2 linked regions of the Paractinoplanes brasiliensis genome follow. The protein of the gene in region 1 binds, or shares a complex with, the protein of each later gene. Links are inferred from orthologs where the notes say so. Each region holds a gene or a part of one and is shown in the gene's direction. Other genes may lie near its edges.

Region 1 (6,397 bases):
CACCAAGCTGGTTCCGTTCGGCGCCTTCGTCCGCGTGGACGACGGCATCGAGGGCCTGGTGCACATCTCCGAGCTGGCCGAGCGTCACGTCGAGCTGCCCGAGCAGGTCGTCCAGGTGGGCTCCGACGTCCTCGTCAAGGTCATCGACATCGACCTCGAGCGTCGCCGGATCTCGCTGTCGCTCAAGCAGGCCAACGAGGGCTTCGTCGAGGGCGAGGAGCACTTCGACCCCACCCTCTACGGCATGGCCGCGACGTACGACGCCGAGGGCAACTACATCTACCCCGAGGGCTTCGACCCCGAGACGGGCGAGTGGCTCGAGGGCTTCGACAAGCAGCGCGAAGCGTGGGAGAAGCAGTACGCCGACGCCCGCGAGCGCTGGGAGGCTCACACCAAGCAGGTGCAGGCGTCCCGCGACGCCGACGCCGAGGCCGCGCTCAACCCGGCTCCGGCCGGCGGCACGACCACCTCGACGTCGTCCAGCACCTCGTCGAGCTCGCCGGCCCCGGCGCGCGCGTCCGAGGAGCCGTCCGGCACCCTGGCCACCGACGAGGCCCTCGCCGCTCTGCGCGAGAAGCTCGCCGGCGGCAAGAGCTGAGGTCAGCTCTGGTCTTCTGAAGGCCGTCCCGGCTCAGGCCGGGGCGGCCTTCGCCTTTCCCGGATCACCCGCCGCCATGGATCCCGCCCCTCCCTCGCGCTGACCTTCCTCCCGCCGTCCGCTTCCCCGCGCCGTCCTCTTGTCTCCCTGCGGGCGTTCCTGCCCCGCCGGCCTTCCTCCCCACGGCCGCCTCGCGCCGCGGGCCGCCCAACCCAGCCGGCCTGTCCGACGCCGGGCCTGGTTGTGCTTTCGGGTGCCCGGGCCGGAATACTGGGCGGGTGTTGAAGGTGGGTCTGACCGGTGGCATCGGGGCCGGCAAGAGCGCGGTGGCGCGACGGCTGGCGCGGCGCGGAGCAGTGATCATCGATGCCGACGTGCTGGCCCGCGAGGTGGTGGCCCGCGGCACCGACGGGCTGGCCGAGATCGTCGCGACGTTCGGGGCGGGCGTGCTCACGGCCGGCGGCGAGCTCGACCGGCCGGCGCTCGCAGCCCAGGTCTTCGGCGACGACGCCGCCCGCCGCACGCTTGAAAAGATCATTCATCCCCGCGTACGGGCTCGGACAGCCGAACTCATCCAATGCGCGCCCTCCGACGCGATCGTCGTCAACGATGTCCCGCTGCTCGTGGAGACGGGGCTGGCCCCGTCGTACCACCTTGTCATCGTGGTCGAAGCCGACCGGGGGCAGCGCATCCGGCGGCTCGTGGAGACGCGCGGCATGACCGCCGAGCAGGCCGAGGCCCGCATCGCCGCCCAGGCCGGCGACGCCGACCGCCGCCGCGCGGCCGACGTGGTGCTGACCAACGACGCCACCCTCGACGCCCTGGACGCGCGTATCGACCGCCTGTTCCGCGAGCGGCTCCGGCCGTACGAGGAGAATCTGCGCACCGGCCGCTCCGCGCGGGCCGACCGCCGGCTCCACATCGCCGCCGCCGATTCGAGCTGGCCCGAGCAGGCCGCCCGCCTGATCGCGCGGATCGAGCACACGCTGCCCGCCGGGCATCCGGTGTCGCACATCGGCTCGACCGCCGTGCCCGGTCTGCCCGCCAAGGACATCATCGACCTGATGCTGGCCGTGCGGACGCTCGACGAGGCCGACGCGCTGGCCGGCCAGCTGGGTGCGGCCGGTTTCCCCCGGCGCAGCGGGGAGTGGTTCGACAACGCCCGCGGAATGCCCGGCAAGACGTGGCCCAAGCGCCTGCACGGCGGCGCCGACCCGGGCCGCGTCGTCAACCTGCACGTCCGCGTGACGGGTTCCCCGGGGTGGCGGTTCGCCCTGCTCATGCGCGACCACCTGCGGGCCGTTCCGGAGGCCCGTGACGCCTACGCGGCGGCCAAGGTGCGCTGGGCGGCGGAACACCACGACCGATACACGTACGCCGACGCCAAGGAACCCTGGTTCGACCAGGAGGCGTGGGCCGCCGACAAGTGGGCCGAAGCCACCGGCTGGCAGCCACACGGCTGACCGGGGCCCCTCGGGGGTTCGGTGCGCGCGACGAGGCGTACGGAATGCCGGCCGTGATCGTGGGGTTGAGAGAAGGGCGCTCGCGGCGGCCGGTCTGCGCAAGGCGCGACCACCAATGGGTGCGCTCGCCGTGAGCCGGGGCGCAACAACCACGGGCCGGTCGAGGGGACCGTTTTGATGATCCCTCTCGATGCCGGGCGACCGCCGCGAGCGGCCTACCCGACCAGGGTAGGCGCGCCCCGCAACGCCTAACAATGCCGCCGGACGGGGCCGAATGTGCACCCATCGCACGCGGGCCCGGAAGCGGCGGCCGAAACTTGTCAGACCCTCGACGTACGGTGGTTTCCATGGCGCTCGACATCCCACGACTCGACGGCCGCTTCGAGGTCGTCAGCGAATTCCAGCCGGCCGGTGACCAGCCGACGGCCATCGCCGAGCTCGACCGGCGGGTCCGCCGGGGCGACCGCCACTCGGTGCTGCTCGGCGCCACCGGCACGGGCAAGAGCGCGACGACCGCGTGGCTGATCGAGAAGCTGCAGCGGCCCGCGCTCGTGCTGGCGCCCAACAAGACGTTGTGTGCCCAGCTCGCCAAGGAGTTCCGCGAGCTGCTGCCCAACAACGCCGTCGAGTACTTCGTGAGTTATTACGACTACTACCAGCCTGAGGCCTACATCGCTCAGACCGACACCTACATCGAGAAGGACTCGTCGGTCAACGAGGAGGTCGAGCGGCTCCGCCACTCCGCCACGATGTCGCTGCTCACCCGGCGCGACACGATCGTGGTGGCCACGGTGAGCGCGATCTACGGCCTGGGCACCCCGCAGGAATACCTCGATCGCTCGGTCAAGGTCAAAGTCGGCGACGAGGTCGACCGTGACCAGGTGCTGCGCCGGCTGGTCGACATTCAGTACTCGCGCAACGACATGGCCTTCCAGCGCGGCACGTTCCGGGTGCGCGGCGACACGCTCGAGATCATCCCGGCGTACGAGGAGCTCGCGGTCCGCATCGAGCTGTTCGGCGACGAGATCGAGAAGCTGTACTACCTGCACCCGCTGACCGGCGAGATCGTCCGCGAGGTCGACCAGCTGGTCATCTTCCCCGCCTCGCACTACGTGGCCGGCCCCGAGCGGATGGAGCGGGCGATCCGGCAGATCGAGGCCGAGCTGGAGGAACGGCTGGCCGAGTTCGAGCGGCAGGGCAAGCTGCTCGAGGCCCAGCGCCTGCGCATGCGTACGCAGTACGACGTCGAGATGATGCGGCAGGTCGGCTTCTGCAACGGCATCGAGAACTACTCGATGCACATGGACGGCCGGCAGCCCGGCGAGCCCTCGTTCACCCTGCTCGACTACTTCCCCGACGACTACATCACGGTCATCGACGAGTCCCACGTCACGATCCCGCAGATCGGCGGCATGTACGAGGGGGACGCGTCCCGCAAGCGCATCCTCATCGAGCACGGTTTCCGCCTGCCCAGCGCGGCCGACAACCGCCCGCTGCGGTTCGACGAGTTCCTCGAGCGGGTCGGGCAGATGGTCTTCCTGTCGGCGACCCCCGGCCCGTGGGAGATGCAGCAGGCCCAGGGCGAGTTCGTCGAGCAGGTGATCCGCCCGACCGGCCTCGTCGACCCGCAGGTGATCGTGAAGCCGACCAAGGGCCAGATCGACGACCTCATGCACGAGATCAAGCTGCGCACCGAGCGCGACGAGCGGGTCCTGGTCACGACGCTGACCAAGAAAATGGCCGAGGACCTCACGGACTACCTGCTCGAGAACGGCATCCGCGTGCGCTACCTGCACTCCGAGGTCGACACGTTGCGCCGCGTCGAGCTGCTGAAAGAGCTGCGCAAGGGCGACTACGACGTGCTCGTCGGCATCAACCTGCTGCGCGAGGGCCTCGACCTGCCCGAGGTGTCGCTGGTCGCGATCCTCGACGCCGACAAGGAGGGCTTCCTGCGCTCGGGCCGGTCGCTGATCCAGACGATCGGGCGCGCCGCTCGTAACGTGTCGGGCGAGGTCCACATGTACGCCGACAAGATGACCCCGTCGATGCGGGACGCCATCGAGGAGACCGATCGGCGCCGGGCCAAGCAGATCGCGCACAACGAGGCCAACGGCATCACCCCGCAGGCTCTTCGCAAACGGATCCACGACATCCTCGACGACATCTATCGCGAGGCGGAAGACACCGACGCCACGGTCAACCCGATGGTCGGCGGCGGTGGCCGGCAGATCTCCCGGGGCAAGGCGCCGGTGCCCGAGACCAGGTCGAAGGGGCGCGGCGCGTCCGGGGCCACGGCCGCCAAGGGCATGGCCCGCGCCGAACTGGCCCAGCTCATCCAGGACCTCAACGAGCAGATGCTGGGCGCTGCCCGTGAGCTGCAGTTCGAGCTGGCCGCCCGGATCCGTGACGAGATGTCGGAGCTCAAGAAGGAGCTGCGGGGCATGGACGCTGCGGGGGTGAAATAGTTCGAGCCGCACCCCGGCCCTGGCTAGTCTGGCCGGATGACGTCGACCGGCGGGACAACGTGGACCGAGCTGACCGGCATGCCCGCGGAGCTGCTCGCCCTGGCCGAGCGGTGCTACGCGGCCGACGGGGGCATGCCGCTCGCCACCGATCCGGCGTTCCTCGGGCGGCGCTGGGCGGGTGACGGGGTGACGGCGTTCGGGCTGCGCTCCGGCGACGGGTCCCTGCTCGCCGCCGGTGCGGTCCGGAGGGGCCCGACGTTCACCGGGCTGGTAGACCCGGACGCGCGGGGCCGTGGGCTCGGGGCCGAGGTGCTCGATCGAGGGCTCGCCCTGGCCTCATCGGCGCTCGCCTCGTCCGCGTCCGCCTCGTCCGCGTCCGCCTCGTCCGCCTCATCCGCCTCATCCGCCTCATCCGCCTCATCCGCGCCGGACTCGTCCGCCTCATCGTCATCCTTGTCTCCGTCTGCGTCGTCTGCGTCGTCTGCGTCGGACTCGTCCTCGGCGACGGGTGACGTTGTGACCGTCGAGTCGGAGACGTTGACCGACGACGCTGCGGCGCTGTTCGAGTCGCGCGGGCTGCGGCGGACCTTCGCCGAGGACGTCATGCGCATCGACGACCTTGATCTGCCGCCCGCCGTCTGGCCCGACGGAGCGACCATCTCTTCCTGGGACGGGCCGGACGTCGCCCGGCGGTTCCACACGACGTATCACGCGTCGTTCCGGGACAGGCCGGGCTTCCCCGCCGACCCGGCCGGCGAGTGGATCGCCGAGAACGAGGAGGACGAGGACTTCCTGCCCTCCTGCTCGCTGCTCGCGACACTGCCCGACCTGGGCGACGCCGGCTTCGTCGTGGCCGCCCGGGGCTGGATCGTGCAGGCCGGCGTGGTGCCCTTCGCCCGGCGTCGCGGCCTGGCGGCGGCCCTGATCGCCGAGTCGCTGATCCGCATGCGCACCTCCGACGGCGTCGATCACGCCTGGCTGACCGTCAACGTGAACAACCCCGGAGCGGCGGCGCTCTATCGACGACTCGGCTTCCAGCAGCGGGGTTTGCGCGCCCGCTACCAGCGCCCGATGCAGGCGGCCGGGCTCGCTCGGTCAGCGGGGGCTTGAGGGCCGGGCTTGCTCGGTCGGGGGGCGTGAGGGCCGGGCTTGCTCGGTCAGCGGCGGGCCTGAGGGCGCTTGCGGGCTCGCTGCCGGCAGCCGGCTTGGGGCGTCTGCGCGTGTGGGCTCCCGCCGGCGGCCGGTGCGAGCTGTTCGGGCGCGCGGTGCATCAGGCTTCCCCGTACGGGTATGCCGGTCGATGTCACAGGGAAGGCGGTGTGCTGATGATTCGCTGGGTTGATGCCTTTCTGGACCGGCCGGCCGACAAGCTCGACGAGGCCGTCCGGTTCTGGGCGACGGTCACCGGGTCCACGCCGGCCCCGCAGCAAGACCCCGGCTTCGTACGGCTGCGCACCGCGGCCGGTGACGACTGGCTCGAGATCCAGGGCGTACGCGAGGGCCCTGGCGGACATCATCCGGACTTCTGGGTCGACGACCTCGCCGACTTCAACGGCCGGGCGTTGACGGCGGGCGCCACGGTCCGGGCCGACCACGGCGACTGGCAGACGCTACGCTCCCCGGCCGGCTTGCCGTTCTGCACAGCGTCCTGGCGTGATCAACACGTGCGGCCGAGGCCTTACGCCGGCCCGCACGGCGTGACGCTGCGGCCCCACCAGCTCTGCTTCGACCTGGCGCCCGCGGTCTACGACCAGGAGGTGCGCTTCTGGCAGACGCTGACCGGCTGGGACCTGGACGAGGGGGTGCGGGCCGACGAGTTCGTACGCCTGCAGCCGCAGCCACCCATCCCCGTACGGTTCCTGCTGCAACGC
Region 2 (6,472 bases), 1.2 Mb from region 1 along the record:
GCGGACTTTCCCCGGCCGGGGTCGCCGTACGGGTGATGTCAGCCGCGATGCGGCCCACCACGCGATTGGCGATCGGCGCGACGGCCGTACGGTATTTGTCGGCGATCTTTTTGGCGCCCGCGTCGACGGTTTCCGGGTTCTTGAGGTAGACGCCGTTCGCATCCCTCTTCCAGCCGCCGTTGCCGTCGGGCACGCCGTTCTCGACGACCACGTTCTTCGCGGTGATCTCCGAGAAGCGACCCGTACGCTTGTCGACCGCCCAGTCGATGTCGGTGATCAGCTGGCCGTTGGTGCCGGCGCTGGTGACCACCGAGGTGCCCTTCTTGTTGGGCAGCTTGCACGTGTAGAACCTGTGCGTGTGCCCCGAGACGACCACCCCGAACTCGGGGTTGAGCCCGGCCACGATCGGCACGATGGGCCCGGTGAAGCCGGCGCAGTCGGAGACACCCGGCGTCGGCGTGGCCGTGGCCTGCGTTCCGCCCTCGTGGATGAGCAGCACCTGTGCCTTGACGCCCAGCCCGCTGAGGACCTTGCTCCACTTGTTGGCCGTGGTGATCTCGTCGGTGAAGTGCACGTTCTTGATGCCGGCCGGGTTGACGATGCCCGCCGTGCCCTCCAGCGTCATGCCGACGAAGCCGACCGGCACGCCGTTGACCAGCCGGATGTCGATCGGCGGGAGGATCGGCAGCTTGGTGCGGTTGTCGATGGTGTTCGCCGCCAGATAGGTGAACTTGGCGCCGCCGAAGCCGTCGCCGTCCTGGCAGCCGTCGACCGGGTGGCATCCGCCGCGCTGCATGCGCAGCAGCTCGATGACGCCTTCGTCGAACTCGTGGTTGCCGACCGAGCTGATCTGCAGGCCGACCTGGTTCATCAGCTCGATCGTCGGCTCGTCGTGGAAGGCGGCGCTGACCAGCGGGGTCGCGCCGATGAGGTCGCCGGCGCCGACGGTCAGCGTCGTCCGGCTCTCGGTCTTGGCCTGGGCGCGCAGCTTCTTCAGATAGGTCGCGAGGTATTCGACGCCGCCCGCGGGGGTCGACGTGCCGGACGCGTTGACGACCGCGCCGCTGCCTGCCGGCGGGTCGATGGCGCCGTGGAAGTCGTTGTAGCTGAGGAACTGGCCCTTGGCGGTCGCGCCCTTGGGCAGCCCGTAGCTGACGCTGACGGGCGCGAACTCGGGCGGCGGGGCCGCGGCGGCGGAATTGCCCAGGGGCAACCCGGCGATGATGGCCAGCGCCAGGGCGGGCGCGGCGAGGTGACGCAGCGCCGCCCGGCGGCGGAAGCGGGGACGGTCCATGTTGTTCGGTCTCCCGATCAGCGGTGTGATGTCAACTACGACAGACTGGTGGATCGACGCTCGTGAGCGCTACCGCCGTGCGGTCAGCAAGGGGCGGAATTCTTGTCGGGGGGTCGGCATAGACTTCACCCCGCGATGCGACCTTCTTCTGAGACCCCCGACGGCGCCCTGTTCGCCGTGCCCGCCACGCGCCCTCCGGCCGAGGCGGCGCAGCCCCGGCGCCCCCAGCCCCGGATCGATCCGGAATCGCTGCTCACCGGCCTCAACGGCCCGCAGCGTGACGCGGTCACCCATGCGGGTTCGCCGCTGCTGATCGTGGCCGGCGCCGGTTCGGGCAAGACCCGTGTGCTCACCCATCGCATCGCCTACCTGCTGGCCGAACGCGACGTGCACCCCGGCCAGATCATCGCGATCACCTTCACCAACAAGGCCGCCGGTGAGATGAAGGAGCGCGTCGCCCAGCTCGTCGGCCCGCGGGCCCGGCTCATGTGGGTCTCGACGTTCCACTCGGCGTGCGTGCGGATCCTGCGGGCCGAACACGAGCACGCCGGCCTCAAGAGCACCTTCTCGATCTACGACGCCGACGACTCGCGCCGCCTCATGACGCTGGTGATCCGCGAGCTCGACCTCGACCCGAAGCGGTACTCCGCGCGCGGCCTGGCGGCCCAGGTGTCGAACCTGAAGAACGAGCTGGTCGAGCCCGAGGAGTTCAAGGAAAAGGCCAAGGGCCCGCAGGAGCGTGCGGTCGCCGAGGCGTACGAGCTCTATCAGCGCCGCCTCCGGGAAGCGCACGCGCTCGATTTCGACGACATCATCATGACCACGGTCCACCTCTTCCAGTCGCATCCCCACGTCGCCGAGACCTATCGTCGCCGTTTCCGCCACGTCATGGTCGACGAATACCAGGACACCAACCACGCGCAGTACATGCTGGTCAAGGAACTGGTGGGCGAGAAGGGCGGCGAGGTCCCCCCGGCCGAGCTGTGCGTGGTGGGCGACGCCGACCAGTCGATCTACGCGTTCCGCGGCGCCACGATCCGCAACATCCTGGAGTTCGAGCGCGACTATCCCGACGCCCGCACGATCCTGCTCGAGCAGAACTACCGCTCCACCCAGACGATCCTGTCGGCGGCCAACGCGGTGATCGACCGCAACACCTCGCGCAAGCCCAAGCGCCTCTGGAGCGATCAGGGCGCCGGCGAGCAGATCGTGGGTTATGTCGCCGACACCGAGCACGCCGAGGCCGACTGGGTCGCCCGCGAGATCGACAGGCTGAGCGACCGCGAGGGCATCCGCCCGGGTGACGTGGCCGTCTTCTATCGCACCAACGCGCAGTCGCGTGTCTTCGAAGAAGTGTTCATCCGCGTCGGCCTTCCGTACAAGGTTGTCGGCGGTGTCCGGTTCTACGAGCGCAAAGAGGTGCGCGACGCGCTGGCCTACCTGCGAGCCGTGGTCAACGACGACGACACGGTGAGTATCCGCCGCGTGCTCAACACCCCCAAGCGCGGCATCGGCGACAGGGCCGAGGCCTGCATCGAGGCGCTCTCGGCGCGCGACCGCATCTCGTTCGGCCAGGCGCTGCGCCACGCCAAGGACGCGCCCGGCATCGCCGCCCGGTCGGCCAACAGCATCGCCGATTTCGTGCAGTTGCTCGACGACCTGCGCGAGCTGGCCCAGGGCGCCCCTCCCGAAGAGGTGCTCGAGCTGGCCCTGCAGCGTTCGGGCCTGCTCTCCGAGCTGGAGGAAAGCCTCGACCCCCAGGATCAGGGCCGGGTCGAGAACCTGCAGGAACTGGTCAGCGTCGCCCGCGAGTACACCGAACGCGTCGAGGCCCAGGCCGACGAGGACGAGGCCCCCGTCGCCACGCTGGCCGGTTTCCTGGAGCAGGTCGCGCTGGTCGCCGACGCCGATCAGCTGCCCGACGACGACCCCGACCACCAGGGTGTGGTCACGCTGATGACGCTGCACACGGCCAAGGGGCTGGAGTTCCCGGTCGTCTTCCTCACCGGCCTGGAGGACGGCGTCTTCCCGCACACCCGCGCGCTGGGCGACAACAACGAGCTCGAAGAGGAACGCCGCCTGGCCTACGTGGGCATCACCCGCGCCCGTCAGCGGCTCTACCTTTCCCGCGCGGTCACCCGGGGTGCGTGGGGCCAGCCGCAATACAACCCGCCCTCGCGTTTCACCGACGAGCTGCCGCCCGAGCTGATCCGCTGGGAGCGTACGGCCGGCTCCTACACGTCGTGGTCGGGCACCGGAGGCGGTGTGGGCGGGCGAGGCGGGGGAGACCGTTACCGGGGCGGTGGCTTCTCCGGCGGCACACCCAAGGCGCAGCAGCTGGCGAGCCGGCTGGGCATCGACGGCAGCCGGTTGTCGACGGCCAGCGAGCTGCCCCAGGCCCCCAAGGTCTCGGCCGGCGACAGGGTCAACCATCAGCGCTACGGCCTCGGCCGCGTGATCACCGTCGAGGGCCAGGGCCCCGGCGCGAGAGCCCAGATCGACTTCGGCGACCAGGTGATGTGGCTGGTCCTGCGCCACGCCCCGATCGAAAAGATCTAACCCCTTCCCCGTACGCGGTGCGGGGCTGGGATGCGCTAGCCGGGAGGGTTGCGCCGGGTCGGGAGGGTCGTGCTCCGGCTCGGGCGCGGCGCCGGGAGGGTCGTGCGGTGCGGCGTGGTCTTTCTGGCCGGTGCTGCCCTGCTCTCGGCGGTGCCGGGCGGGTTGGGCGGCCGACGGTGGGGGCGTGTGCGGTCAGCGCGGGGTGAGGGCGGCCTCGCAGCCGTTCAGGGTTACACCGCGGTCGTGGAGCCAGCGCACCGGCTCGACCGGGTTCTTGTAGAAGCCCTGATGCACCTCGAAGTGCAGGTGCGGCCCGGTGGAGTGGCCTGTCGAGCCCTCGTCGCCGATCTGCTCGCCGGGTTCGACGCGCTGCCCCTCGTGAACGGCGATGGCCGACATGTGCCCGTAATGGGTGAGGTAGCCGTTGCCGTGGTCGATCAGCACGGCGTTGCCGTAGCCCTGAGCCGCGCCGGCGCGGACCACCACCCCGGCGCCCGCGGCGAGGATGGGTGAGCCGTTCGGCCCGGCCATGTCGACGCCCGCGTGCAGTCGTCCCCAGCGGGGGCCGAAACACGAGGTGACGCGGCCGGACGGGTTCGGGTTGACCCAGCCGGCGGCGGCCGGGGCCTTGGTGACGACCACGCGCGGCTTGGCCTTGAGCCGGCCGCGCGCGGCCGCGGCCTCGCCGGCGGCCGGCGGCTTCCACGGGCCGGCGTCCACGATCGGGGCGGGAACGGCCATGGTCTCGACGGGCGCGAGGCCGGCCGCGGGCACGACCTGCTTGTCGGCGGCCGCCGCGGCCGAGCCACCGGCGATCCCCGTGGCCAGGGCGGCGCTCAACGCGGCCGTCAGCAGCGCCGCCCGGCCCCGGCCGCTGGACAAGACGCCCGAGACGACCGTACGGGTGAAGGTGCTGGAGGACGTGCTGGAGCGCGCGCCGGGGACGACCGTACGGGGGAAGGTGTTGGAGAACGCGTCGGAGCGCGTGCTGGCGGCCGTTGTGGAGGGCACGAGCGGGGTGGGGACGGCGCTGGGCGCGCGGTGACGGCCGACCTGGTTCCGGCGGTGGCGACCGGCGGAACGGGTCTCGTCTCGATGCGCCACGCGGCACGACCTCCCAGGCAGAACTGATCACCGACATCTGCCTGTCGGCCTGCCTGAACGGTTTGTGAGAAAGGTGTGGCCCGGTTCAACCGAGTTGCAACCAGGGGAGTGTCCGGGGTCACATCACCCGGCGGATTTCACCGCCCGCGGGCGGGTACCACAGTGATCAAGAAGCGGCGGCGACGCCGGCGAACACCGACTCGACCCGAAGCTTGATGTCGACGCCGCGATCGCGCAGGAACGGGATCGGGTCGGTCGGGGTGCCGTTGACGTGGATCTCGAGGTGCAGGTGGGTGCCGTACGAGGCGCCCGTGTTGCCGACCAGGCCGATCACCTGGCCCGCCTTGACCTCGTCGCCCACCTTGACGAGCAGTCGCCGCGAGTGGGCGTAGATGACCTCGTTGCCCTCGGTGTCCTCGATCGTGATCGAGTTGCCGTAGCCGCCGTAGTAACCGGCCTTGGTGACCTTGCCCGCGTGGATCGCCTTGTAGGGCAGTCCCTCGGGACCGGCCAGGTCGATGCCGGCGTGCAGCTTGCCCCAGCGAACCCCGTACGCCGAAGTGAACTGGTAGTCCTCCATCGGGAGGAGCCAGACGTCGGCGGCGGCCTCTTCCGCGCTGACCTTGGTCTTGGCGGTCTCGGTGCGGCTGTCGCCACGGGAGGCGGCATCGTCGGCGGCGCGATCGGCGATGGCGTCGTCGATCGACTGAACCGCGCCGTGGGACTGCAGTGCCTGAGGGTCGACGTTCTTCTGGTCGGGGAAGTTGGAGGCCGCTCCGATGGCGACGACACCGGCGCCGGCGAACGCCGCGGTGACAGCGACGGCGTAGCGGCTGCGCGGAGGGGTGGGTACGCGACGACGACCCCGATAGCGATCGGGCTCAGACGACAAGCGCTGGCGCACGAACAACCCTCCGTCGGTGGCAAATCGGCGACGAGCGTGGCGCCGGAATTCCGGTGGACCCTGCTCGTCGGGGCTGTCAGATCAGCGTTAACTGGTTGACAGCCGGGAGCCACGGTAACGAAATGGCCCCAGGCCCACAAGTCGAAGCGCCAAATCGCTGACACTTCCGGGTCCGCATTGCGCAGCGAATGTCCGAATTGGTCACCTTTCCTCGCGCAGTTGTTCGCGCACGCGGAGTAATGGCCTATAAAACAGATAGTGAGGTGACGCAGAATACATTTCTCGTCACGGCAGGTGATCACGTGTTCGGCGGGCCTGCTACCCCCTGGGCCCCGCTCGGGTTAACGTTGGTTCAGGTGGCATCGCGGTCAGCGCTCGGAGGGGCAGGATGCAGGCACGGATCAGGGTCGTCGTGGCGAAGCCGGGGCTGGACGGGCACGATCGCGGGGCGAAAGTAGTGGCCCGGGCGCTGCGGGACGCCGGCATGGAGGTCGTCTACACCGGCCTGCATCAGACGCCCGAACAGATCGTCGAGACCGCTATTCAGGAGGACGCCGACGCGATCGGTTTGTCCGTCTTGTCCGGCGCGCACATGACGTTGTTCCGCCGAG

What was found.
Region 2: the proteins of uvrB (region 1) and pcrA are in contact, whole or in part, in a crystal structure (PDB 7EGT), measured with the Thermus thermophilus proteins. The link is inferred for Paractinoplanes brasiliensis from one-to-one orthologs. Residues at the interface, in WP_096411307.1 of Thermus thermophilus: Glu23, Leu25, Arg26, Asp27, Gly28, Glu29, Arg30, Phe31, Arg55, Glu326, Asp327, Phe328, Glu379, Ser382, Gln383, His398, Gly400, Arg401; in WP_096412145.1 of Thermus thermophilus: His654, Arg656, Phe657, Gln666, Asp668, Glu669, Lys680, Arg681, Leu682, Ser683, Lys685, Tyr686, Ala687.

What each region holds. Positions count from the first base shown.
Region 1 is NZ_SNWR01000001.1:1,499,541-1,505,937, reverse strand. The notes cover bases 1,973-4,967. They hold uvrB (excinuclease ABC subunit UvrB), read left to right. Parts: upstream 1,973-2,408; coding sequence 2,409-4,526; downstream 4,527-4,967. Other genes in these bases: C8E87_RS43520 (GNAT family N-acetyltransferase), read left to right, coding at 4,563-4,967; coaE (dephospho-CoA kinase), read left to right, coding at 1,973-2,061. Outside these bases: rpsA (30S ribosomal protein S1), read left to right, coding at 1-598; more of coaE, read left to right, coding at 877-1,972; more of C8E87_RS43520, read left to right, coding at 4,968-5,636; C8E87_RS06345 (VOC family protein), read left to right, coding at 5,852-6,397. UniProt on the Escherichia coli protein: The UvrABC repair system catalyzes the recognition and processing of DNA lesions. A damage recognition complex composed of 2 UvrA and 2 UvrB subunits scans DNA for abnormalities.
Region 2 is NZ_SNWR01000001.1:2,660,114-2,666,585, reverse strand. The notes cover bases 1,072-4,141. They hold pcrA (DNA helicase PcrA), read left to right. Parts: upstream 1,072-1,429; coding sequence 1,430-3,853; downstream 3,854-4,141. Other genes in these bases: C8E87_RS46320 (M23 family metallopeptidase), read right to left, coding at 4,046-4,141; C8E87_RS11785 (bifunctional metallophosphatase/5'-nucleotidase), read right to left, coding at 1,072-1,294. Outside these bases: more of C8E87_RS11785, read right to left, coding at 1-1,071; more of C8E87_RS46320, read right to left, coding at 4,142-4,957; C8E87_RS11770 (M23 family metallopeptidase), read right to left, coding at 5,124-5,861; icmB (coenzyme B12-dependent isobutyryl CoA mutase small subunit), read left to right, coding at 6,250-6,472. UniProt on the Escherichia coli protein: A helicase with DNA-dependent ATPase activity. Unwinds DNA duplexes with 3'-5' polarity. Translocates on single-stranded DNA with 3'-5' polarity. Initiates unwinding more efficiently from a nicked substrate than double-stranded DNA.